DNA from 3 places in the Streptomyces sp. NPDC052301 genome. Region 3 is predicted to be linked to each of the others. Evidence: riboswitches for the same ligand, from Rfam matches in the RefSeq annotation. Region 3 holds a riboswitch; each other region holds the start of a gene.
What was found. A riboswitch is a leader RNA that binds a small molecule or an ion and turns the genes downstream of it on or off. The one in region 3 is predicted to bind S-adenosylmethionine.
Positions count from the first base shown of each region.

Region 1: another riboswitch for S-adenosylmethionine. It lies ahead of ACIHEJ_RS12470 (aminotransferase class V-fold PLP-dependent enzyme); the one in region 3 lies ahead of thrC (threonine synthase).
Region 2: another riboswitch for S-adenosylmethionine. It lies ahead of ACIHEJ_RS04500 (amino acid ABC transporter permease); the one in region 3 lies ahead of thrC (threonine synthase).

Region 1 covers NZ_JBIUBE010000004.1:322,569-328,784, reverse strand. The annotation lists gene ACIHEJ_RS12470 (aminotransferase class V-fold PLP-dependent enzyme) at 1-1,353, opposite strand, end outside; SAM riboswitch class IV at 1,535-1,651, opposite strand; gene ACIHEJ_RS12465 (hypothetical protein) at 1,728-1,907, opposite strand; gene ACIHEJ_RS12460 (PRC-barrel domain-containing protein) at 1,929-2,285, opposite strand; gene trpD (anthranilate phosphoribosyltransferase) at 2,437-3,501, opposite strand; gene ACIHEJ_RS12450 (cytochrome bc complex cytochrome b subunit) at 3,625-5,262, opposite strand; gene ACIHEJ_RS12445 (Rieske 2Fe-2S domain-containing protein) at 5,259-6,216, opposite strand, start outside.
Region 2 covers NZ_JBIUBE010000002.1:186,236-192,451, reverse strand. The annotation lists gene ACIHEJ_RS04515 (LLM class flavin-dependent oxidoreductase) at 1-25, shown strand, start outside; gene ACIHEJ_RS04510 (putative leader peptide) at 474-584, shown strand; gene ACIHEJ_RS04505 (glutathione S-transferase C-terminal domain-containing protein) at 713-1,576, shown strand; SAM riboswitch class IV at 1,642-1,750, shown strand; gene ACIHEJ_RS04500 (amino acid ABC transporter permease) at 2,075-3,055, shown strand; gene ACIHEJ_RS04495 (amino acid ABC transporter ATP-binding protein) at 3,052-3,849, shown strand; gene ACIHEJ_RS04490 (transporter substrate-binding domain-containing protein) at 3,914-4,942, shown strand; gene ACIHEJ_RS04485 (GNAT family N-acetyltransferase) at 5,031-5,756, shown strand; gene ACIHEJ_RS04480 (putative leader peptide) at 5,759-5,902, shown strand; gene ACIHEJ_RS04475 (LLM class flavin-dependent oxidoreductase) at 5,980-6,216, shown strand, end outside.
Region 3 covers NZ_JBIUBE010000006.1:441,302-447,517, reverse strand. The annotation lists gene ACIHEJ_RS19740 (trehalose-6-phosphate synthase) at 1-927, opposite strand, end outside; gene ACIHEJ_RS19735 (glucosyl-3-phosphoglycerate synthase) at 1,012-1,956, opposite strand; SAM riboswitch class I at 2,117-2,281, shown strand; gene thrC (threonine synthase) at 2,299-3,582, shown strand; gene ACIHEJ_RS19725 (MoaD/ThiS family protein) at 3,579-3,854, shown strand; gene ACIHEJ_RS19720 (cold-shock protein) at 4,285-4,488, shown strand; gene groL (chaperonin GroEL) at 4,800-6,216, shown strand, end outside.

The DNA of each region.
Region 1 (6,216 bases), on a different contig from region 3:
GTCCTCCGTGCGGTACGTCCACTTCGCGCCCTGGGTCACCAGTTCCCGCACGGCGGTCACGAAGCGCTCGACGTGCTCGTCGGGGGTGCCCGCGCCGAAGCTGACCCGGATGGCGTTCAGGGACTTCTCGCCGGGGGCCGCCTCGGGGGCACCGCACTCGCCCTGGGTCTGCGGGTCGGTGCCGAGCAGGGTGCGGACCAGGGGGTGGGCGCAGAAGAGGCCGTCGCGGACACCGATGCCGTACTCGGCGGAGAGGGCGGCGGCGAAGTGGGAGCTGTTCCAGCCCTCGACGACGAAGGAGATGACGCCGACGCGCGGGGCGTCGTCGCCGAAGAGGGAGAGGATCCGGACCTGCGGGACCTCGGCCAGGCCCTCGCGGACCCTGGTGATCAGGTGCTGCTCACGGGCGACCAGTGTGTCCCAGCCGGCGTCGGTGAGGGCCTTGCAGGCCGAGGCGATGGAGTAGGCGCCGATCACGTTCGGGGAGCCGGCCTCGTGGCGGGCCGCACTCTCGTGCCACTCCACGTCCACTCCCCCGTCGGTGCGCCGGGTGACCTTGCGGCTGGCGCCGCCACCCGCGAGGTACGGCTCGGCCGCGCGCAGCCAGTCGGCGCGGCCGGCCAGCACCCCCGAGCCGAAGGGGGCGTACAGCTTGTGGCCGGAGAAGGCGACCCAGTCGACGTCCAGGTCACCGATGTCCACCGGGTGGTGGGGCGCCAGCTGGGCGGCGTCCAGGACGATCCGGGCGCCGTGGGCGTGGGCGGCGGCGGCCAGTTCGCGCACCGGCCACAGCTCACCGGTGACATTGGAGGCGCCGGTGACGCACACCAGGGCCGGGCGCTGGGCCCCTTCGATGGACACAGGGCGGTCGGCGAGGGCCCGCTCCAGGGTCTTCACGGCCTGCTGCGGGGTGCGCGGGGCGTCGAGGCAGGTCACGTGGGCGTCCTGCCAGGGCAGCAGGGACGCGTGGTGCTCGGTCTCGAAGACGAAGACCTGGCAGTCGGCGGGCAGGACGCGGGCCAGGAGGTTGAGGGAGTCGGTGGTGGACCGGGTGAAGATCACCTGGTCGTCGGCGCGGCAGCCGAGGAAGTCGGCGACCGTCCCGCGGGCGTTCTCGAACAGGTCGGTGGAGAGCTGGGAGAGGTAGCCGGCGCCGCGGTGCACGCTGCCGTAGTACGGCGCGTAGGCGGCGACGTCGTCCCAGACGCGCTGCAGGGCGGGGGCGCTGGCCGCGTAGTCGAGCGCGGCGTAGGTGACCTCGCCGCCGGTGACGAGCGGGACGGTGACGTCCCGGCCCAGGACGGCCAGCGGGGCACAGACGGACTGATCGGCGGCAGCGGTGAAGACGGACATGGGTGAACTCCCGTGGGCAAGGTGACACCACCGCGCGAGCGGACGTGGCTCGAGCGCGGTGAAGTGAAGGAAAAGGGGATGCGGAGGCGGGGCTCTGCGGCCCTATCGCATTCGCTTGCTCACGGAAGGCTCCCTCGAACGACCAGGACCCCTGGTCCCGCGCTCTCAGAAGCGCGCGAGGGGTCCGCGCTTGCCGTAGACCTCGCTGCCTACGACCTGGTCTTCACCCGGGGCACCCCGCCACGGACGGAGGGTTGCCGGACAGTCGGCCGGGGCCTCATGACTGTCACTCATGACCTGGGCAGGAACCTACGCGAACCGATCAGCGGCCCGCAACCCGTGTCCGGATCGCGGGACACCGCCCGGCGTCGCCGTCACCGGACGACGTGGTGCCGGCGTGACCGCCGCGACCAGCGCACACCGAACAGCACCAGATCGGCGACGAGGACCACCGCGCCGACGAACAACAGGAAGGACAGCCCGTGCGCCGCCACGCCGATGAGCCCCAGAATGATCGCCACGATGATCAGGAGCAGGAAGAGCACCATGGTCACCACATCCTCCGACCGGGCCGGTCAGCCGCGCGCCAGACGGCGCCCCTGGTCGGCGCCGGCCTGGTAGGGCCTGTCGTAGTGTTCGAAGATCTCGTGTTCCCGCTCGACCGGCAGGACGTCGTCCACGCCGATGGACGGCGCCTTCCGCACCTGCCCGCGCGGATGGGCCACCTGCACGTAGCCGGGCCCGAGGGTCGCCTCGTCGAGGGGGACGAAGACGAGCCGGTGCCGGGTCGGCATCCCGGTACGGACGGTCACCATGGCGGGTGTGTCGGTGGTGGTGTCCACGTAGACCGCCTCCAGGGCTCCGATCTTGCGGCCCCTGGGGTCGATCACGTCGTGGTTGCGCCACTCGCGGACATCGGCTGAGTGGATCATGCCTCGCTCCTCGCGGTCCGTCCTCCCGGACGCCGCGCGCCGAACCGGAGCGGCCGCGGGAGAGCCACCACGTCTTCACTCTACTCCCGCACCCCCTGCGGCCGACGGCCCCGAACGCGTCCGCGGCCTGAGCCGCGGACGCCGCCCGGTGTCACGCGTTGCTGACGGCCACCCAGCGCTCCAGCACCCGCTTCGCCGCGCCCGAGTCGATGGACTCCGCGGCCTTCGCCATGCCGGCGCGGAGCTGGTCGGCGAGCGGGGCGTCCGTCGGGTCCAGGGCGACCAGGGCCGCCGCGGAGTTGAGCAGGACGGCGTCGCGCACGGGGCCCTGCTCGCCGTCCAGCAGGCGGCGGGCGACCTCCGCGTTGTGGGCCGGCTCGCCACCGCGCAGCGCCTCCACCGGGACCAGGTCGAGCCCGGCGTCCCGGGGGTCGAAGGACTCCTCGGAGACCTTGCCGTCCCGGACCACCCAGACCCGGGAGGTGGACGTCGTCGTCAGCTCGTCCAGGCCGTCGTCGCCCCGGAAGACCAGCGAGGAGTTGCCCCGCTCGGCCAGCACCCCCGCGACGATCGGTGCCTCGCGCGCCACGGCCACACCGACCGCCTGCGCCCGCACCTTCGCCGGGTTGGTCAGCGGGCCGAGCAGGTTGAACACCGTCCGGATGCCCAGCTGGCCGCGTGCGGCGCCGACATGACGCAGCGCCGGATGGAACTTCACGGCGAAGCAGAAGGTGATGCCGGCCTCCTCCGCGACCTCCGCCACCCGGCGGGGCGTCAGGTCGAGGTTGACGCCCAGTCTCTGCAGGACGTCGGACGAGCCGGACGCCGAGGACGCGGCCCGGTTGCCGTGCTTGACGACCTTCGCGCCCGTGCCGGCGACGACGAGCGAGGACATGGTGGAGATGTTCACCGTCTTCGCCCCGTCGCCGCCCGTGCCGACGATGTCGACGGTGCGGCCGGGCACCTCGATCACGTTCGCGTGCTCGTACATCGTGCGGACCAGACCGGTGATCTCCTCCACCGTCTGGCCCTTGGCCCGCAGCGCCACCGCGAACCCGGCGATCTGCGCGTCGGTCGCCTCGCCGCGCATGATCCGGTCCATCGCCCATGCGGTGTCGTCGGCGGACAGGTCGTGCCCGTCCAGCAGGCCGTTCAGCAGGGCGGGCCAGGAGCGGCCCGCCGCGGTGTCGCCTCCAGCGGGGGTCACAGCGCTCATCAGCCGCTCCTGGGTGTCGTACCAAATCAGTGGTTGATCCCACCCTATCGATCCCCGGAGACGGCGAAGGGCCCCGTCCGCAACCCGGACGGGGCCCTTCAGCGTGGCGTGGCGACGCGGGGATCAGTGGTGGCCGTGGCCGCTCGTGATCTCCTTGTACTCATCGACGGTCGGCTTCGGGATCTGGTTGTCCTCGCCGTAGTAGGCGTTGGACAGCTTCGCCCGCAGCTTCTCCGAGGACGGGATCTTGCGCTCGACCCCGTTCTCGTCGACCGCCGGTCCGATCTGGGCCGGCTCGTACTGGTGGTGGGCCGTGAGGGTGTGCAGCTGCTCCTGGCTGAGCGGCTCGTGCACCTCGATGAACTCACCGTGCGGCAGCCGCTTGATGATGCCGGTCTCGCGACCGTGCAGCACCTTGTCGCGGTCACGCCGCTGCAGACCCAGGCAGATCCGCTTGGTGACGATGAACAGGACGACCGGGCCTACGAAGACGAAGATCCGGACGAACCAGGTGACCGCGTTGATCGACAGGTGGAAGTGCGTGGCCCACAGGTCGTTGCCGCCACCGATCAGCAGGGTCAGGTAGACCGTCATCCAGGCGACACCGAACGCGGTACGCGTCGGGGCGTTGCGCGGGCGGTCCAGGATGTGGTGCTCGCGCTTGTCGCCGGTGATCCACGACTCGATGAACGGGTAGACCGCGATCGCCACCAGGACCAGCGGGAAGATCATCAGCGGGATGAACACGCCCAGGACGAGCGTGTGGCCCCAGAAGTTGATCTCCCAGCCCGGCATGAAGCGGATCAGGCCCTCGGAGAAGCCCATGTACCAGTCGGGCTGGGCGCCGGTGGACACCTGGTCCGGACGGTAGGGGCCCATGGCCCAGATCGGGTTGATCTGGGCGACCGCCGCGATGGCCGCGATGACACCGAAGACCAGGAAGAAGAAGCCTCCGGCCTTGGCCATGTACACCGGCAGCAGCGGCATGCCGACGACGTTCTTCTCGGTCTTTCCGGGACCCGCGAACTGCGTGTGCTTGTGGTAGAAGACCAGGATCAGGTGGCCCACCATCAGCCCGAGCATGATGCCCGGCAGCAGCAGGATGTGGATCGAGTAGAACCGGGCGACGAAGTCGTGTCCGGGGAACTGACCGCCGAAGAGGAAGAACGACAGGTACGTGCCGACGATCGGCACGGACAGGATCGCGCCCTCCATGAAGCGGACACCGGTGCCGGAGAGCAGGTCGTCCGGGAGCGAGTAACCGGTGAAGCCGGTGAACATGCCGAGGACGAACAGCAGGAAGCCGAACAGCCAGTTGATCTCACGCGGCTTGCGGAACGCGCCGGTGAAGAACACGCGCATCATGTGCGCGAACATGCCCGCGAGGAAGATCAGCGCGGCCCAGTGGTGGATCTGCCGCATGAGCAGACCACCGCGCACGTCGAAGGAGATGTGCAGGGTCGAGCTGAACGCCTCGGACATCAGCTGTCCCTGCAGCGGGACGTACGAGCCGTGGTACTCCACCTCGTTCATCGACGGGTGGAAGAACAGCGTCAGATAGACACCCGTCAGGATGATGATGATGAAGCTGTACATGCACACTTCGCCCAACATGAACGACCAGTGGTCGGGGAAGATCTTGCGCATGTTCGACTTGGCCAGGGAGTAGATCCCGAGCCGGCCGTCGGCCCAGTCGGCGACGCGCTCGCCGGCCGGTGCCTTCCCGCGAGAGCGGGGCGTTTCGTTCGCTGCAGTACTCATCCGCGCTCCCAGAATGCAGGACCGACGGGCTCCTCGAAGTCGCCGAGCGCCTGGAGGTAACCCTCACTGTCCACGCCGATGCGCAGCTGCGGCAGGGCGTGGCCGGCGGGGCCGAAGATCACTCGGGCACCGTCGGAGAGGTCGAAGGTGGACTGGTGGCACGGGCACAGCACGTGGTGCGTCTGCTGCTCGTACAGCGAGATCGGGCAGCCGACGTGGGTGCAGATCTTGGAGAACGCGACGATGCCGTCGTGCGACCAGTCGAGCTCGCGCTTGTCCTTGATGTTGCCCGGCTGCAGCCGGACGATCATCAGGGCGGCCTTGGCGATCTCCGTCTGGAACTCCTCCTGCGTCTCCTCCAGGCCGTCCGGCTTGGCGAAGGTGAGGGAGCCGACGGCGACGTCCTCGGGACGCAGCGGCAGGTTCGTGTTCATGTTGACCAGGCGCTTGCCCTTCGCCCACAGCGTGTGGCGCAGGGACGTGCCGGGCAGCGGGCCGAGGTCGCGCAGCAGCATGACGCCGGAGAGCGGCACCAGGGCCAGCGCGCCGAACATCGTGTTGCGGACCAGCTTGCGACGGCCGATCACCGACTCGGCGGCACCCTGGCGGAAGTCCGCGTGGACCTTCGCACGGACCTCCGGGGAGGCCTCGATGGGGTGACGCTCGTCGGCGACCTCGACGTCGGACATGAGGGTGCGGGCCCAGTGGACCGCGCCCGCGCCGATGCAGAACAGCGCCACGCCCAGGGTCAGGCCCAGCGCGAAGTTCAGCGCGCTGATGTGCCCGATCGGGAACACGAAGATGTTCTTGTCGTGCGGGATCGCCACGTACGAGGCGATGAAGCCGACGGTGGCCAGCATCGACACCGTGAACAGCAGGGCCACCATCCGCTCGGACCGCTTGGCGGCCCGCTCGTCGATGTCCTGGATGCGGTGCTCGTGAGGCGGCAGACCG
Region 2 (6,216 bases), on a different contig from region 3:
GCCCGCGAACCAGTTCCATGGCTGACCCGCTTTCCGGGCCTGATCCTCCCACGGCTGGATCGCTTCCCCCGGGTGACCCGCTCGCGACTCCCGCCGCTTCCACTTTCCGGAGCGGCGGGAGTCCGCCCCCGCTGCGGGTCGAGGGCCTGCGCAAGACGTACGAGGACGGCTTCACCGCGGTGGCCGGCCTCGACCTGGAGATACCGGATGGTGCGTTCTTCGGGCTGGGGCGAGAGCCTGCGGGCCCTTTCGTCTGGGCCTTCTGCGGTGAGCACGCAGCTCGTCGGCACGTCATCCACGCCGACTCGACACCGTCGCCGCGTCCCGACGGTTGCAGTGGGAAACGTGTGGTGACCGTGTCGAGGAGGGCCGCCGTCCATCGGGGCGTCCGCGATGCGGGACGGCCCTCTTGACGCCGATGTCGGTCGGATCGACACTCACTGAGGGAATCCTAGTGAGTAGGTAGGGAAATTATGAGGCGCTTGGAGTCGGTCACCGTCCGAGTGAGCCGTTCGCCTCTTCTGACCTCCCGCCGTCACATCGATCTGCTGCGTGTCTGCAGCGCTATCAACCCCCAGGGCTGAGCCGCGCCCATCCCGCACCGGAGACGCCCTCGGGCGTCGTGCCGTCCGGTGCGTACGGGAGAGCTCCGCTCCCGCACCCGACGTCGCTTCCGCCGCGCGTACGTCCGCGCCCGCTCCCGGGGAGAGTCATGACTGTCACACCGCTGGCCGCCCACGCCGCCGACCGACCCGCGCCCGCCTTCCGGGGCCGGATCGGCCGGGACGCGCGCAGCGGCCACTACGCCGTTCCGGGCCGCTACCGCCTCCATCTGTCGACCGCCTGTCCCGGCGGCCTGCGCCTCGCCGTCACCCACAGCCTGCTCGGCCTCGACACCGTCTGTCCGGCCACCTTCCTGCCCGCGGTCCCCGACTGCCCCGAGGGCGGCCACTCCGTCCTGCGTCCGTTGTACGAGGCCAGCGCCCACCGGTACCCCGGTCCGGCCGTCGCGCCGGTGCTCAGCGACGACTGGTCCGGGCGGATCGTCAGCACCCACGCCCCGGACATCATGCGCGACCTCGACCGCCGGTTTGGCGGCGACCGCCCCTCGCTCTACCCGTGCGGCGCCGAGTCGGAGATCGAGGCCGTCGAGCGGATGTGCGCTCAGGGCATCGAACAGGCCGCGCAGCACGCCGGATCGGCCGGTGGCGCGCCGGTGGAACGTGACACGGCACTTGGCATGCTGCTCGAAACGCTTGGGGCCCTGGAACGCTGGCTCGAAGGACGCACGTATCTGATCCGCGACGAAATCACCGCCGCCGACGTCGAGTTGTGGGTCGCCCTGGTCCAGCTCGACACCGTCCACCGCAACCACCTCGACGCCTCCGCCGTCCAACGCATCGCCGACCACCCGACCCTGTGGGCCTACGCCCGCCGGCTCGCCGCCCACCCTGCCTTCGGCGGCCACCTCGACCTCGACGGCATCGAACGCCGTCACCACGCCCGCTGCCAGGGCCTGGAGGCCGCCGGAGCGGCCGTCCAGATCCTGGACTGGGCAGCACACGCGGCCCGTTAGCCGTTCCACCTGGTGGACCGGCGTTGACATTCGTTCGGGCAATTGTCTTAACTACGGCCCAGAACGGTCATGAGTGTCAGCGACAAGCCCTGGCTTGCTGACCGGCAACCCTCGCTCCGCGGTGGGGTGCCCCAGGTGACGACCGGACCGAAGACGTTTCGGTAAGCGCGAGGCCCACACGGGCCGGAACAGTGATGGTGACGCCATGTACGCAGCTCTCAGGACGGCCACGCGCCGCTCCCAGGGCTGCGTACAGCCGTACCCGAACCCTCTCGTCGCCGATCGCGCCGTCGATCTGCTCCGCGTGAACAGCGCACTGTGTACCGCACCGGGCTGTGCCCGCTGTCGGGGCTGACACCTCCCCGCAGCCCCCGCAATCCCTGACGAACACCGCCCCTGCGGTGTGCCGTTGTCCTCCCCGCCCCTGTTACCTCGCCGTCGTGTGCGCCCCCGCATGCCGCCACGCTTCCGGGGTGTCCGACCCAGCCGGAGCCCACCATGAGTGAACCCCCTGGCGCCACCGTCACCCTCCCCGAGGCGCCGACCGCCGACCAACCATCGAAAGCCCTCACTGCCCAGCGAGTTCTGCCGCTGCGGCGCCCCGGACGCTGGATCGCCACCGCGGTGGTGCTCGTCCTGGTCGCCCAGTTCGTGCACGGACTGGTCTCCAACCCCTTCTACCAGTGGGACCGCTGGGGCTACTGGTTCCTGCGCCCCACCATCCTCGACGGCCTGCTCATCACCCTCGAAGTCACCGCCTACAGCGCGGTGCTCGGCCTGATCGGCGGCATCGTGCTCGCCCTGGCCCGGCTGTCGAAGAGCCCCGTGCTGCGCGCGGTCAGCTGGACCTACGTCTGGGCGCTGCGCTCCATCCCGCTCATCGTGGTACTGATCTTCCTCTACAACTTCAGTGCCCTGTACAAGACGTTGAGCGTCGGCATTCCCTTCGGCCCGGCCTTCTTCTCCTTCGACGAGTCGAAGCTCGCCACCGACATGGTCGTCGCCGTGATCGGCCTCAGCCTCAACGAGGCCGCCTACGCGGCCGAGGTCGTTCGCGGCGGAATCCTGTCCGTCGACCAGGGTCAGCACGAGGCGTCGGCGGCGCTGGGCCTGCCGAAGGGCTACCAGTTCCGGAAGATCGTCTTTCCGCAGGCGCTGCGCTCGATCATCCCGAACTACGTCAACCAGCTCATCGGCCTGATCAAGGGCACCTCGCTGGTCTTCTACGTCTCCCTGCTGGACCTGTTCGGCTCCGCGCAGACCATGGGTTCCACCTACCCCGGCGACATCGTGCCGCTGCTGCTGGTCGTCACCGTCTGGTACCTGATCCTGACCAGCGTCGTCTCCGTCGTCCAGTTCTATGTCGAGCGGTACTACGCCCGCGGTGCCACCCGCGGCCTGCCGCCGACGCCGCTGCAGAAGCTCCGCATCGGGCTCACCGGCCTGCGGGAGCGCATCCGCCGGGAGGCCGCCGTATGACCGCCGACACCATCGAGGCCCTGGCGGACGTCGAGGCCGCCACCGTCGAGGTGCACAACGTGCACAAGTGGTACGGCACCCATCGGGTGCTGGACGGCGTGGACCTGACCGTCCGCCCCGGCGAGGTCACCGTGATCCTCGGCCCCTCCGGCTCCGGAAAGTCCACCCTGTTGCGGGTCATCAACCACCTGGAGAAGCCCGAGACCGGCTACGTCAGCATCAATGGCGAGCTGATCGGCGTGAAGCGGCAGGGCGAGCGGCTCAAGGAGCTGAGCGAGCGGGCCATCCTCACCCAGCGCGGGCGGATCGGGTTCGTCTTCCAGAACTTCAACCTCTTCCCGCACCTGACCGTCCTGGACAACGTGGCCGCCGCCCCGGTCGCCACTGGCAGGCTCGGCAAGTCCGAGGCCCAGGAGCTGGCCCGCGAACTGCTCGGCCGGGTCGGCCTCGGCGACAAGACCGGCGCCTACCCGCGCCAGCTCTCCGGCGGCCAGCAGCAGCGCGTGGCCATCGCCCGCGCCCTCGTCCTGCGCCCCGGCGTCATCCTCTTCGACGAGCCCACCTCCGCCCTCGACCCCGAACTCGTCGGCGAAGTCCTCGCCGTCATCAAGGACCTGGCGACCAGCGGCACCACGCTTCTCATCGTCACCCACGAGATCGGCTTCGCCCGCGAGATCGCCGACCGGGTCGTCTTCATCGACGGCGGCAAGATCATCGAGCAGGGCCCGCCCTCCGAGGTCCTCGACAAGCCGCGCCACGTGCGGACCAGGGACTTCCTCAGCAAGGTCCTCTGACCCGCCGCACCTTTCAGACCTCCCCCCACGCCACCCTCATCACCTCCAGCGACAAGGAACGGCCATGTCCACCCAGTTCACCCGACGCAGCCTGATACGCGGCATCACCGCGGCGACCGCCGTCGCCTCCCTGGCCACCGGGCTCGCCGCCTGCGGTGGCGACAGCGACGCGGCCACCTCCACCGACAGCGCCGCCAAGTCCGGCGAGGTCGTCATCGGCCAGGTCTCCAACGGCGCCGCCCAGCAGACCTCCATCAACGTCTCCGAAGTCAAGTCCATCAGCGCCGAACTGCCCGCCGCCGTCAAGAAGAGCGGCAAGCTGGAGGTCGGCATCGGCGCCCTGCCGGCCGGCTTCCCGCCGCTGGCCTACGTGGGCGGCGACCAGAAGACACTCACCGGCGCGGAGCCCGACTTCGGCCGCCTGGTCGCCGCGGTCCTCGGCCTCCAGCCCGAGGTGAAGAACTCCACCTGGGAGAACCTCTTCGTCGGCATCGACAGCGGGAAGGTCGACGTGGCCTTCTCCAACGTCACCGACACAGAGGAGCGAAAGAAGAAGTACGAGTTCGCCTCCTACCGGCAGGACAACCTCGCCTTCGTGGTGCCGAAGAAGAGCACCTGGAACTTCGACGACAACTACGAGAACCTCGCCGGCAAGACCGTCTCCGTCAGCTCAGGCACCAACCAGGAAAAGATCCTCCTGGAGTGGAAGGCGAAGCTGACCAAGGAGGGCAAGAAGCTCACCGTCAAGTACTTCCAGGACAGCAACAGCGTCTACCTCGCCCTGTCCAGCGGCAAGATCGACGCGTACCTGGGCCCCAACCCCGGCATCGCCTACCACAACCGCCAGGTCGCGAACACGCCCAACGCCACCCGCACCGCAGGCACGTACTCCGGTGCCGGCGCGAGCCTGCAGGGTCTGATCGCGGCCACCGCGAAGAAGGACAGCGGCCTGGCCAAGCCGCTCGCCGACGCCATCAACTACCTGATCAAGAACGGTCAGTACGCCGAGTGGCTCAAGGCCTACAACCTCTCCAACGAGGCCGTCGCCAAGTCCGAGGTCAACCCGCCCGGACTGCCCCTCGACAACTCCTGACCATCGCGTGACCGGACTCCACCGCCGCCTCGCGGTGGAGTCCCCGCGCGCCGGACACCCCGAGCCGCACCCCGGAGACTGCCACACCATGTCCGTGACCAGCATCGACGCCAGCTCCTCGCACATCCTGGACAACCCCGCCTGGGCCGCGCTCACCGGCCCCCACGTCCACTTCGCCCAACGGATCGGCCACGCCGCCCGCTATCAGCAGGACGTGGCACCCTTCTACGCCCTCTCCGACGAGGACGACCCGCGCGCCTGGGCCGACCTCGCCGCACTCGTCGGCCCTGGCGGCACCGCCGCGGTGCGGGGCGTGACCGAGGCGGCGGTGGGCTGGGAGGTCGTGCGCACCGGACACGGCGTCCAGCTCGTGGACACCGCCCTGCGCGCCGAGCCCGACCCCGAGGCCGTACGGCTCGGCCCCGGCGACGTGCCCGAGATCCTCGACCTGGTCGCCCGCACCGAGCCCGGCCCCTATCTGCCCCGCACCGTCGAACTGGGCACCTACCTCGGCATCCGCCACCAGGGCCGGCTGATCGCCCTGGCCGGGGAGCGGCTGCACCCGCCGGGCTGGACGGAGATCAGCGCTGTGTGCACCGACCCCGCCCACCGCGGCCGGGGCCTGGCCACCCGTCTGGTCCGCGCGGTCGCCGCCGGCATCAGGGAACGCGGCGAACGCCCCTTCCTGCACGCCGCGGCCACCAACGCGAACGCGATCCGGCTGTACGAGTCGATCGGGTTCACCCTGCGCCGCCGTACCGTCTTCTCGCTCGTCCGGCACACCGGGGCCGCCGCGCTGGAAGAAACGGCATAGCCGTGCCGTTGTCCTTGTCGAAGGTGAGTGCATGGTCCGCTCGGACGGAGGTGCGACACGTGACACGTGTACTGCGTGCCGTCCGCCTTCACTCCCGGCCCCACATCGACCTCCAGCGCGTGGCCGGCTCCCTCTGTAGCTCCTGACCCCGTTTCCCCAGCCGCCGTGCGCCCCGACTCCCGCGGGCCGGCGATCTCGTACGGACCTCCAGGAAGGCACCCTCGTGTCCACAACTCCCGCTTCCCCCCTGCACCTTGCCGTCGCCCTCGACGGCACCGGCTGGCATCCCGCCTCCTGGCGCGAGCAAGCCGCCCGCCCCCGGGACCTGTTCACCGCCGGCTACTGGGCCGACCTGGTCGCCGAGGCCGAACGCGGCCTGCTCGACTTCGTCACCCTTGAGGACGGACTCGGCCTGCAGTCCTCGCACTACGGTGAGCCGGACGGCCGTACCGATCAGGTC
Region 3 (6,216 bases):
CACGATGTTCTTCGACAGCTCGGTGCGGTCGACCCGGACGATGCTCTTGCGCCCCTCGCCGATCTCCGCCCGCAGCGCCGCCATCCGCTCCTCGACGTCCGGCTCGTGCGACCGGGCCCGCAGGAAGTCGCCGTCGGCGCCGAGGGAGTGCACGCCGACCTCCGTACGCCGGCTCCCGCGCAGGTGCTCGACGTGCCGGGGCGCCCCCGACGGCCAGGCCACGCGGTAGTCCTCGGGGTCCAGGCCCTCCGCGCACTTCATGAAGGCCGTCGCCCACCGCCAGGTCAGGAACGCCACCCGGTCCGCGCCGAGCATGCCCGCCAGCAGCTGCTCGCGGATGTCCTCCGGCAGCAGCCCGAAGTACTCCGCGGGCGCCCACGGCGTGTGCGAGAAGTGGCCGATGCGCAGGTCGGGGCGGAGCTCCCGGAGCATTCCGGGCACCAGGCACAGGTGGTAGTCCTGCACCAGCACCGCCGCGCCCTCGGCCGCCTCCTCGGACAGCGCCTCGGCGAACGCCCGGTTGTAGGCCTCGTACGACGCCCACTGGCGCCGGAACTCCGCGTCGAACACCGGCTCCAGCGGGGTCTGGTAGAGCATGTGGTGGACGAACCACAGCACCGAGTTGGCGATGCCGTTGTAGGCGTCCGCGTGGACGGCGGCGTCGATGTCCAGCATCCGCACCCGCTGCCCGCCGCTGTCCCCGGCCGGCAGCAGCCCGCCGTCCGCGCGCCGCACCGCCTCGCGGTCGCCGTCGCCGAGCGCCGCGCACACCCACACCGAGTCCGCGTCGGAGCCGATGGCCGACAGTCCCGAGACCAGCCCGCCGCCACCCCGCCTGGAGCGCAGCGAGCCGCTCTCGTCCACCGTGTACGTAACCGGGCCGCGGTTGGACGCGACCAGCACCTCAGCACCGTGCCTGGAAGCCATGGTCCTCAACCTAGCCCGGCCCGGAAACGCTCAAACGTACGGCTACGCCCGGCACGCGGACGTATACGACCGGAGACGGCCGGTTCACGCCACCTTGCGCTCGGCGTACTCCGCGATCTCCACCATCGGCGGCCGCTCCTCGGTGTCCACCGAGTAGGTGCGCGGCTCGAAGCCGTCCGCGCCCCGCTCGAACTGGGTCAGCGACGGCCGGACCAGATGGCCCCGGGCCAGCCGCAGCTGGGCCGTGCGGTAGATCGCGGCGGCCATCCGGCCCAGCGCCTGGCCGTCCTGGTGCCGGTGCTTGCGGACCCCGACGTCGACCTGGGCCAGCGCCTCCAGTCCCACCAGGTGCAGCGCGTCCACCAGCATGCCGAGCTCCACCCCGTACCCGACGGGGAACGGCAGCTGCTCCAGCAGGGAGCGGCGGGCCGCGTACTCACCGCCCAGCGGCTGCACGAAACCGGCCAGCTGCGGCCAGTGCATGTTCAGCAGCGGGCGGGCCATCAGCTCGGTGACCCGGCCCCCCTGCCCGGCCGCCCCGCCCAGCGGACGGTCGTACATCGCCTTGACCAGCTGCACGTCCGGTTCGGTGAGCAGGGGGCCGACGATCCCGGAGACGAAGTCGGCGGAGAACTCCTTCAGGTCGGCGTCGATGAAGCAGAGGATGTCCCCGCCGGTCACGAGCAGCGAGCGCCACAGGACTTCACCCTTGCCGGGGACGGCGGGAACGCGCGGCAGGATCTCGTCCCGGTGAACGACCCGCGCGCCCGCGGCGGCGGCCACCTCGGAGGTGCGGTCGGTGGAGCCGGAGTCGACGACGACGATCTCGTCGACGAGCGGAGTCCGTTCCACGAGTTCGTGGCGGATGACCGTGACGATGTCGCCGACCGTCTCCTCCTCGTCGAGGGCCGGCAGCACGACGCTGATCGTCTGGCCGCTGCGCTGCTTGGCGGACACCAGGTGGTGGAGAGGGCGGTCGGTCACGGACCAGGAGCGGGTGGCCAGCCAGCGCTCGACTTCTTCCAGCACGGTCTGCGGCTCCTCACTGTTCGTGATCACAGGGCGTGACCGTGTGATCCATCTCGCGGTTCGGACGACTATCTCAACTGTCCTGGCCTTCGGTTACAGTCTTGAACAACGCCGGTGACCATCGCATGTCGGGGGTCGAGAGGCGTTCACAACCGCATACAGCTCATCCAGAGGGGCAGAGGGAAACGGCCCGATGAAGCCCCGGCAACCCTCCAGTCGGTACTCGTAGATCGGCCCGATCAGGCGCGATCGCTCCGCGAGGCTCCCGGCTAGGGAAGGTGCCAAATCCGTCTCACGGCGAAGTGCGTCGTGAGGAAGATGAGGAGAAAGGGCCTCGCCTCCATGGCTGTGCAGACAGTTGCAAGCACCTCCGGTTCCACCGTCGATCTCGGTCCCGCCGCCGCCCTGAGCTGTCGTGAGTGCGGTCACCGGGTACCCCTCGGCCCCGTGTTCGCCTGCGAGGAGTGTTTCGGCCCGCTGGAGATCGCCTACGACTTCTCCGCGTACGACACCGAGGAACTGCGCCGGCGCATCGAGGCGGGCCCCGCGAACATCTGGCGGTACGCGCCGCTGCTGCCCGTCCCCGCCGACGTGGCCGACAAGCCCAACATCAACCCGGGCTGGACCAAGCTCGTCAAGGCCGACAACCTCGCCGCCGAGCTGGGTGTCACCGGCGGGCTGTACGTGAAGGACGACTCCGGCAACCCGACGCACTCCTTCAAGGACCGCGTCGTCGCGCAGGCCCTCGAGGCCGCCCGCGCCTTCGGCTTCACCACGCTCTCCTGCTCCTCCACGGGCAACCTGGCCGGTGCCGTCGGCGCCGCCGCCGCCCGGGCCGGCTTCCGCTCCTGCGTGTTCATCCCGCACGACCTGGAGCAGGGCAAGGTCGTCATGGCCGCGGTGTACGGCGGTGAACTCGTCGGCATCGAGGGCAACTACGACGACGTGAACCGCTTCTGCTCCGAGCTGATCGGCGACCCGGCCGGCGAGGGCTGGGGCTTCGTCAACGTCAACCTGCGGCCGTACTACGCGGAGGGCTCCAAGACCCTGGCGTACGAGATCTGCGAGCAGCTCGGCTGGCGGCTGCCCGACCAGATCGTCGTCCCGATCGCCTCCGGCTCCCAGCTCACGAAGATCGACAAGGGTCTGCAGGAGCTGATCGAGCTGGGTCTGGTCGAGGACAAGCCGTACAAGATCTTCGGCGCCCAGGCCGAGGGCTGCTCGCCGGTGTCGACCGCCTACAAGGCCGGCCACGACGTCGTACGCCCCCAGAAGCCGAACACCATCGCCAAGTCCCTCGCCATCGGCAACCCGGCCGACGGTCCCTACGTCCTGGACATCGCGCGCCGCACCGGCGGTGCCGTGGAGGACGTCACGGACGAGGAAGTCGTCGACGCCATCAAGCTCCTGGCCCGCACCGAGGGCATCTTCGCCGAGACGGCGGGCGGGGTGACCGTCGGTGTCACCCGCAAGCTGCTCAAGGACGGCGTGCTGGACCCGGCGAAGACCACGGTCGTCCTCAACACCGGCGACGGCCTGAAGACCCTCGACGCGGTGGCCGGCACCGGCCTGACCGCCACCATCCGCCCGACCCTGGACTCCTTCCGAGAGGCTGGCCTCGCATGAGCGTGACCGTCCGCATCCCCACCATCCTGCGCACCTACACCGGTGGTCAGGCCGAGGTCGCCGCCCAGGGCACGACCCTCGCCGAGGTCATCGAGGACCTGGAGAAGAACCACACGGGCATCGCGGCCCGGGTGCTGGACGACCAGGGCAAGCTGCGCCGTTTCGTCAACGTGTACGTCAACGACGACGACGTCCGCTTCGAGCAGGGCCTGCAGACCGCCACTCCGGACGGTGCCGGCGTCTCGATCATTCCGGCGGTCGCCGGCGGCTGATCATTACCTTGGGTAACTTCGGTTACCGATGGTGCATTGAATTGCCCCCTCCGTGAGAGAAGCGGAGGGGGCAATTCAGTGTGATTGAGCGCGGTAGAGTTGGGGAACGCGCTCCCGGTCGGACCGGTCGGGAGCCCTGTATTCATGCCGCAGGCCCGACAAGAAGTAGCCAAAGTGCGCGGGTTCTATGCGGCTTTTGTGGCTTTTATGGGGCCCGACTTGCCCTGACTGTGCATGAATTTTCGCCACATTCCGGACCGCTCGCGTCCAGAATTCTCGTCCGATTGACCTGTTGCAGACGGCAGTTGGACAGATACATTCAGCCGCGGTCGACGCGTTCCGGCGCACGCCCCCGTCGATGGGGGGTGAGGTCTGACCCGGGTCCGCGAAGTGTGGATCTGTGCAAGGGCCAGTAATAGGGGAGTTAGGCATGGCTCAGGGCACCGTCAAGTGGTTCAACGCGGAGAAGGGGTACGGCTTCATCGCGGTCGACGGTGGTGCGGACGTCTTCGTCCACTACAGCGCCATTCAGATGGACGGCTACCGCACCCTGGAAGAGGGCCAGCGGGTGGAGTTCGAGATCTCGCAGGGCCAGAAGGGCCCGCAGGCCGACATGGTTCGCCTCAGCGCCTGAACGTTTCTTGTCGACGAAGGGCCCGCACCGGCACAGGGTGCGGGCCCTTCGCCGTGCCCGGGGCCGCTCCGCGCCCGGGCGTGTTCGCGGGCGGCTGAGCGCCCCTCCGGGAGGGCGGAGGCGCTTGCACTCGACCATGCCGAGTGCTAATCATTGCGTTAGCACTCTGAAGGTGAGAGTGACAAAGAAGGACCGGGTCGGTGAGGCCCGCAGGCCACGTGGGGCAAGGAACCACAGGCCGGCGAGCCGTCCGTCGCGGGCGCGGGCGCGGTCCGAAGGAATCACCCCCAGTCCTGGAGGGACCACTTCACATGGCCAAGATCATCGCGTTCGACGAGGAGGCGCGGCGCGGCCTCGAGCGCGGCATGAACCAGCTCGCGGACGCCGTCAAGGTGACGCTCGGCCCCAAGGGTCGCAACGTCGTCCTCGAGAAGAAGTGGGGCGCCCCCACGATCACCAACGATGGTGTCTCCATCGCCAAGGAGATCGAGCTCGAGGACCCGTACGAGAAGATCGGCGCCGAGCTGGTCAAGGAAGTCGCCAAGAAGACGGACGACGTCGCCGGTGACGGTACGACCACCGCGACCGTGCTCGCCCAGGCCCTGGTCAAGGAAGGCCTGCGCAACGTCGCCGCCGGCGCCAACCCGATGGCTCTGAAGCGCGGTATCGAGAAGGCCGTCGAGGCCGTCTCCGCCGCCCTGCTGGAGCAGGCGAAGGACGTCGAGACCAAGGAGCAGATCGCCTCCACCGCGTCCATCTCCGCCGCCGACACCCAGATCGGCGAGCTCATCGCCGAGGCCATGGACAAGGTCGGCAAGGAAGGCGTCATCACCGTCGAGGAGAGCAACACCTTCGGCCTGGAGCTCGAGCTCACCGAGGGTATGCGCTTCGACAAGGGCTACATCTCCGCCTACTTCGCGACCGACATGGAGCGCATGGAGGCGTCGCTCGAGGACCCGTACATCCTCATCGCCAACTCCAAGATCGGCTCCGTCAAGGACCTGCTCCCGCTCCTCGAGAAGGTCATGCAGTCGGGCAAGCCGCTGCTGATCATCGCCGAGGACGTCGAGGGTGAGGCCCTGTCGACTCTGGTCGTCAACAAGATCCGCGGCACCTTCAAGTCCGTCGCCGTCAAGGCCCCGGGCTTCGGCGACCGCCGCAAGGCCATGCTCGGCGACATCGCCATCCTCACGGGCGGCGAGGTCATCTCCGAGGAGGTCGGCCTCAAGCTGGAGAACGCGACCCTGGACCTCCTGGGCCGCGCCCGCAAGGTCGTCATCACCAAGGACGAGACCACCATCGTCGACGGTGCCGGCTCCTCGGAGCAGGTCAACGGCCGCGTCAACCAGATCCGCGCCGAGATCGAGAACAGCGACTCGGACTACGACCGCGAGAAGCTGCAGGAGCGCCTGGCGAAGCTCGCCGGCGGTGTCGCGGTCATCAAGGCCGGTGCCGCCACCGAGGTGGAGCTCAAGGAGCGCAAGCACCGCATCGAGGACGCCGTCCGCAACGCGAAGGCCGCCGTCGAGGAGGGCATCGTCGCCGGTGGTGGCGTGGCCCTGCTGCAGGCCTCCCAGGTCTTCGAGAAGCTGGAGCTCGAGGGTGACGAGGCGACCGGCGCCAACGCCGTGAAGCTCGCGCTGGAGGCCCCGCTCAAGCAGATCGCCGTCAACGGTGGTCTCGAGGGTGGCGTCGTCGTCGAGAAGGTGCGCAACCTGACGGTCGGCC